Regions from separate parts of the uncultured Barnesiella sp. genome, predicted to be linked through region 1. Evidence: riboswitches for the same ligand, from Rfam matches in the RefSeq annotation. Region 1 holds a riboswitch; each other region holds the start of a gene.
What was found. Region 1 has a riboswitch for cobalamin ahead of Q1K76_RS07640 (anaerobic ribonucleoside triphosphate reductase). Riboswitches for the same ligand answer to the same signal wherever they lie in the genome.
Positions count from the first base shown of each region.

Region 2: it holds a riboswitch for cobalamin, as region 1 does, so the genes downstream of both, Q1K76_RS09900 (leucine-rich repeat protein) here and Q1K76_RS07640 (anaerobic ribonucleoside triphosphate reductase) in region 1, are expected to answer to the same signal.
Region 3: it holds a riboswitch for cobalamin, as region 1 does, so the genes downstream of both, Q1K76_RS09375 (DUF5074 domain-containing protein) here and Q1K76_RS07640 (anaerobic ribonucleoside triphosphate reductase) in region 1, are expected to answer to the same signal.

Region 1 is NZ_CAMMHD010000012.1:18,965-21,231, forward strand. Features, by position in the region: gene Q1K76_RS07640 (anaerobic ribonucleoside triphosphate reductase) at 1-1,129, opposite strand, end outside; cobalamin riboswitch at 1,182-1,390, opposite strand; gene queA (tRNA preQ1(34) S-adenosylmethionine ribosyltransferase-isomerase QueA) at 1,747-2,267, opposite strand, start outside.
Region 2 is NZ_CAMMHD010000018.1:24,315-26,581, reverse strand. Features, by position in the region: gene Q1K76_RS09905 (cell surface protein) at 1-1,027, shown strand, start outside; cobalamin riboswitch at 1,059-1,249, shown strand; gene Q1K76_RS09900 (leucine-rich repeat protein) at 1,394-2,267, shown strand, end outside.
Region 3 is NZ_CAMMHD010000016.1:58,288-60,554, forward strand. Features, by position in the region: gene Q1K76_RS09370 (LamG-like jellyroll fold domain-containing protein) at 1-604, shown strand, start outside; cobalamin riboswitch at 830-1,026, shown strand; gene Q1K76_RS09375 (DUF5074 domain-containing protein) at 1,284-2,267, shown strand, end outside.

The DNA of each region.
Region 1 (2,267 bases):
TCGGGAAGACCGGCACCTCGCCGTGGCCCAACCCCTCGGTTGTAGCCGAGAGCAGCTCGCGTATGACCATGCGCCCCTCGGGCGAGGTATCGGTACCGTAGTTTATCGAACTGAAAACCACCTGGTTGCCACCCCGCGAGTGCATGGTGTTGAGGTTGTGCACCAATCCCTCCATGGCTTGGTGGGTATCCTTGCGGGTAGTCTCGTAGCTTTGTGTCCAGGCGGTGCGCAACTCATTGGCCGAGAGAGTCAGGCCCAGAGTCTGCAGGCGGTCGGCCAGTGCAGCCTGTTGCACCTCCGTATCGGCTATCGAGGCGACCGAGTCGGCTATCGCCTCTCGCAGCGACGGATGGTCGCTCTCGCCATGCAGGCGCAAGATGAAGTCGATGGCCGTCTCGAGATGTTTGCGGAAACTCTTCAGCACCCCCGGTGCCATGAAGTGGTCGAAAGCCGGGATGGCCTGCCCGCCGTGCTGCTCGTTCTGGTTGGTCTGGAACACGATAGTGGCCAGCGTGGCGTAGCTCTGTATCGACTGAGGCGTGCGCACGGTTCCGTTTTTGGTATGGAAACCGCGGTTGAAAATATCCTCCAGGTCGTACTGCACGCAGGTGGCCGTCTTGGTGGGATAGTAGTCGAGGTCGTGGATGTGAATGTCGCCCTCGCGGTGCGCCCGCCCGTAGCGCACCCCCACCAGATACTTGTAGGCGTAATCCTTGGTCACCTCCGAGGCGAAGGTCATCATCTGCCCGGCCGGCGTATGCGACGACATGTTGGCGTTGCTCAGGTTCACGTCGTTCTTCTCGACAGCCACGATGCCGTCCATCACCTGCTTCATCGAGGTGCGTTTCTCGCGCTCCTTGGTGCGCCACTCGCGATAGATGATGAAGCGCTTGGCCACCGAAGGGTTGCGCCGCATCAGATGGCGCTCGACCAGATCTTGAATCTCCTCGACCGAAATCTCGCTCTTGTCGATGGCGGCGGCCACCTCGCCGGCAATCTGTTTCACCGCAGTTTCGTCGTCGATACCATCGGCCCGATAGGCCTTGGCAATAGCCCGCTCGATTTTGGCAATCGAGAAACTCTCTTGGGCACCATCGCGCTTGGCAATGGTAATGCCTGCATAATCCATGTTGATAAGTTGTTTAGGGTTGGATACTGCGGACGTCTCCTCGAACGTCCTTTTGCTTCTCTCTCACTCCGGCAGGTCTTCTGGCTCTTCCCTGCCCCGATGACGCCTTCCCGACATTACAGAAACAGATTCTCGTCAGTGGCTCGTGTCACGGGACTTTCACAGGAATTACAGCAGCGGGACTGCTCGGGATTCTCACCCGATTCCCTTTTTATCGACACCATCGTACAACGGGGCCGAACCGGAATGCGGGTACAAAGTTACACAAATTCGCGATAACCAAACAACAAATTTCGAGACAAAAGTTTCCTTTTTCGGGAAACTTTTGAAAACCAGAATAGAAAAAAGTTTCCTGAAACCAGCAACGAATAGAGGCCCATACCAACTCCCATATGGAAACTATACTGCTATAAAACAGCAAAAAAGGCATCTATTCCATTGTTCAATCGGATATCCAATCGAATCAACCAAATTGTTATCTATTCCAGCAACATAATAAAAAAGGCGAGATAGTAATCTCTCTATAAGAGAGAGAACCTTGCCGCACCGTTTGTCCCCAAGGTGCAACAAGGTTCTCTGTATCTTCCGGGACAAGAGCGTCCCTGATATCTTACCAATTACAGAATGAGCATGGCGTCGCCATAGGCACCGAAACGATACCCCTCCTTGAGGGCAGCATCGTAGGCCTCGAGGACAATTTCATATCCGCCGAATGCCGCTACCATCATCAGCATGGTCGAAAGCGGCATGTGGAAGTTGGTCACCAGACTGGTGGCTACCGTAAAGTCGTAGGGCGGGAAAATGAACTTGTTGGTCCAGCCGTCGTAGGTCTTCATGTGGCCGCCGGTGCTGACCGCACTCTCGATACCCCGCATCACCGAGGTACCCACGGCGCACACCTTGTGGCCGCCATCCTTGGCGTGGTTGACGAGCTCGACGAGCTCGGGGGTCACAATCAGCTGCTCCGAGTCCATTTTGTGCTTGGTAAGGTCTTCGACATCGATTTCACGGAAGTTACCCAGGCCCGAATGGAGGGTGAGGAAGCCGTAGTCGATGCCCTTAATCTCCATGCGCTTCAACAGCTCACGGCTGAAGTGGAGCCCGGCAGCGGGAGTGACCACAGCCCCTTCGTGGCGAG
Region 2 (2,267 bases), on a different contig from region 1:
CGAATCGACGGTGGTCGACTCGCTCGTGGCCACCACCCGCGACTATACCTTCGTGGCCTACGAGACCGGTACCTACTGGCTGAAGCTGAACATCTACGACTCGGCCAACCCTGTCGAACACCTCATGCAGATTGTGGTCCGCCAGGAGGAGGTAGCTTACAGCCCCTACATCACCCGGGTGCATGAGTATCGCCCGGCTCCGGGGCAGTTTGTCAACGAGCTGCCCGAGTATAGCGAGGGCGATACCGAGGAGACCATGCGGCAGAAGGCCGAGGACTGTCTGGCCTACAATGCCGGTACGATGGTGTCGCTGGGCGGTTACGGCGGTTATATCGTCGTGGGATTTGACCATACGATTGTCAACCGTCCCGGCGAATACGACTTCAAGGTCTTGGGCAATGCCTTCTACTCCACGGGCAAACCCACTGCCGCATCGGGCGGCAGCAGCGAGCCCGGTATCGTGATGGTATCGGTCGATGTCAACGGCAACGGCCTCCCCGATGACGAGTGGTACGAACTGGCCGGCAGTGAATATCACAAGGAAGAGACGGTGAAAAATTACGGAATCACCTATTACCGCCCCGACGAAAACAAGACTCCGGTGCCCGGTACCGATACCAGCGTGACCGACTCGACCTATGTGCGCTGGACCGACAACCAGGGCGGGACCGGCTACGTGTCGAAGGTCGTTTTCCACAAGCAATCCTATTACCCGCAGTGGCTCTCCGACGAGACGCTCACGTTCGAGGGCACCCGCTTGCCCGACAATGCCGTCGACGAGAGCGGCAACGGCTCTTACTATGTGCTCTATGCCTACGATTGGGGCTATGCCGACAACCACCCCAACGACAGCGAAAAGTCCAACTTCAAAATCGACTGGGCGGTCGATGCCGAGGGCAATCCCGTGCATTTGCAGGGCATCGACTTTATCAAGATCTATACCGGTGTCAATCAGTTCAACGGCTGGTTGGGCGAGTGCTCGACCGAGGTGGCCGGAGTGACCGATTTGCACATCGAGGAAAAGTAAGAAAAAGAGAGATAGAATAGTAAGAATAAAATAGCGTATAGTGCGCACCGGTTCGGCCCGTTGAAGGCCGATTAAAAGGGAATCGGGTGTGAGTCCCGAACAGTCCCGCTGCTGTGAACTCCATCGAAAAGGAGCCGAGAGACAAGTCACTGATCCGTGCGATTGGGAAGGCCTCGGCTGCCGGAGTGAGTCAGAAGACCTGCCGTGCGTATTGTCCCGATAGCTTGCGAGGTATGAGCTGTGGCAAAAAACGATTCCGGGCCGGCAGGCCGGAGGCGGTTCCATGGGCAGGGGTAAACCATATCTTGCAAGTATTGAAATGGCAAAAACGATTGTTCAATTTTAATACTTAAAGATTTAACCGAAATGAAAAAGATTTATGTTTTCATGCTTTTGCTGTTTGCGGTGATGCAGTTGCCGGCACAGATACTTGTGCAGGGGCGGCCGCACCCTACCGCCGTGCAGCAGGTATCGCCTCGGGCTATTGCCGATGGAACCTTCACGATGGAAATGATTGAAAACTGGACCGGCGAGGGCGCCAACCGGGCGGCTCTGGCGGTGCAGTGGAATGTCGACGGCGAGGAGAGTGCCCTGGTGTGGGGCTTCCGCTGGGACGGCGAGGCTACCGGCGCCACCATGATTACGGCCATTGCGGCAGCCGACCCGCGGTTTGTCATTGCCTCGGAGTCGGGCACGGCGTTCGGCAGCACGGTCTCGGGCTTAGGCTACGATGTGAACAAGAGCGGCGATTTTGCCATCGTCAAGGATGGTGAGGTGCGGCAGGCCAACGAGTTGGGATTGATACCCATGTCGGGCTACTCCTACGACGGGTGGAGCTGTACCGACCCCGAGGACTATTGGCAGTCGGGGTGGTATCAGGGCTACTGGTCGTACTGGACGAAGTCGGCCGATAGCGATTCGTGGTATTACAGCAACATGGGAATCTCGGGCCGTAAGCTCACCGACGGGTGTTGGGACGGTTGGAATTTCTCGGCCGGCATGCAGTCGTATGACTGGAAACCGCTGGCCGCTGCCGCCAAGAACGGGCTCACCGAACCCTCGATAAAGAGTCAGCCCGAGAGCCTGGTGGTGTCGCCGGGCGAGCCGGCCGCTTTTGTGCCGGTATTCCGGGGCGACAGCCTCACCTATCAGTGGTATAAGGACAAGGTCGCCATCGAAGGGGCCGTGAAGGCTGTCTACTCGATAGCGTCGGCTACGACGGCCGATGCCGGCAGCTACT
Region 3 (2,267 bases), on a different contig from region 1:
GAACGGTACTCTCGACCTCTCGCCTGTGAGCGGACGCTCGGTCGAGATATGCGGCACATTCGAGGTGGGTGCCTCCGACTTCGGTTTCCACATCTTCAAGAGCGGCAGTGCCGAGGCCGTTGTTTCGTACACTCCGGCAACGGGTGAACTCGTGGCCGACTTCAGCGCCCTGCCTCGGTTGACCAACGACGCCGGCGTATACGACGGTGTCTATCGTTGCATCTTGCCCGAGCGTCCGGCCGTGGGGAGTGAGCTGAAGATAAATATCTTTATCGACCACTCCATCCTCGACATCTTCGTGAACGACAAGTGGGCTACCTCCATCCGTGTCTTCCCCACCGAAGCCGATGCCAACGGCATCGAAGCCTTTGCCTCGGCCACGACCCGGGTAAAGGAGCTGAATGCCTGGATACTCGAGGGGCAATCGGCGAGTTCGGGCATCGAGTCTGTGGTCTCCGACCGTGTGGATTCGGGAAGTGTCCGTGTCGATGTCTTCAATTTGCAAGGCATGAAGGTGCGGGCCAACGTACCTCGGGAGGTTGCTGCCGAGAATCTGCCGAACGGTTTCTACATTATCGGCGGCCAGAAGGTTCTGGTAAGATAAGTTTGGCAGTATAGAAAAAAATGGAGCCGGTGTAGGAGAGAACCGGCAAAACTTCTTCAGAGAAACTCATGAGCGCATACAGCCGCATCTCGGCTATATGCGCTCATGCTTTTTTTGTGGGGGGAGTGTGTTGTCAAGACCGCTGAGGATAAAGACTATAAGCTGCACCATATACAATCTGTTTGAAGTAGGAAGCAAAAAGTTATCTTTCTCCAGAAAAAAATACTAATTTTACAGCCGATTGGTTCCAAAAGGCCCGCCGGGCCTCGAGGATTAAAAGGGAATCGGGTGAAAATCCCGGACAGTCCCGCTGCTGTGAAGCTCCGCCAACCGCTCGAATTCTATACGCCACTGATTGCAATATCGGGAAGGCCTCGAGTGGGGAGTCAGTCAGAAGACCTGCCGTCAGTTTTTGTTTTTAATCGAGCCCGTGGACAGGACGGTTAAATGTACGACGTAAATGCTATATACTTTTTTCAGGCTTTTCGAGCCATTCATAACCCGTGTCGGGGTACTGTGTAAACCTGTTGGGGCATCTGCCCGGGAACAGGCAGGCACGACGCGTTGCCGTCTTGACAATATGGCAACGGCCGGGCTTGCCGTCTCTTCTCCAGCCCGGGACCTTGTTTTGCAAATTTTCAATAACCTGTTAAATAATAGATTTTTATCCAAAAGTAGAATGATGAAAGTAAGAAAGATGTGGGGCGTGCTGCTGGTAGCGGTAGCTCTGATTATGGGCAGTTGCTCGAAAGAGAGTGAAGAACCGATGCCCGACCCGAAGTTTGAGTGGACAACGGCTGTTGCAACCGATGTGCCGGTATTTGTGGTTCCCGATACCCAAGTAGAGATTGCCTATGCGGCAGAGCATGTGCAGTCGGTCAAGACCGAATCGCTGCCCGCCGGGTGGAGTGCAACGGTCGACCAGGATGCCCGGAAAATCGAAATCTCGGCCACGGCCGATGCCGAAACAAAAGCTACGCTCACCGTCACGGTAGCGGGCGCAGGCGGGAAGAACCTTTCGCAAAAGGTGGAGCTGTATTGCCTGAATGCCTTTGACGACCCGGCCGGGGTCTTTGTGCTCAACGAGGGGAACATGACTACCGAGAACGGCTCGCTCACCTGGATTTCGCCCGAGGGGTATGTGGTGGCCGATGCCTACAAGACGGTCAACGGTACCGAGCTGGGCAACGTGGCACAGGACATGGCGTTCTGTAACGGCAAGGTCTATATCATCTCGCAGAATGGCAACAAGAACCCCAACGGCATGGTGTTCGAAAACGACGGCATGCTGGTGGTGGCCGATGCCCACACCTTGAAGCGGACGGCCGCCTACACGAACGACGACCTGCAGGGGCTCGACTGGCCCACGCATATCGCCGTGCTCGACGAGCAGCATCTCTATATCCGCGACAACGCCGGTATCTACCGTTTCGACCCCACGGCCAAGTCGCTGACCTTCGTGACCGGTTCGGACGGTGCGCCGAAGAGCCGCTTCGTGACGATGGGAGGCAAGGCCTACACCTTCAAGTCGGGCTATTTGAGCAAGATTCTCGAGCTCTCGACCGAGAGCGATGCCGTGACGTCGATTTCGTTCCCGTACAGCATCCCCTGCATGATCAACCGTGTGCTGGGCATTCAGGGCGCCGACGACGGCCGGATGTGG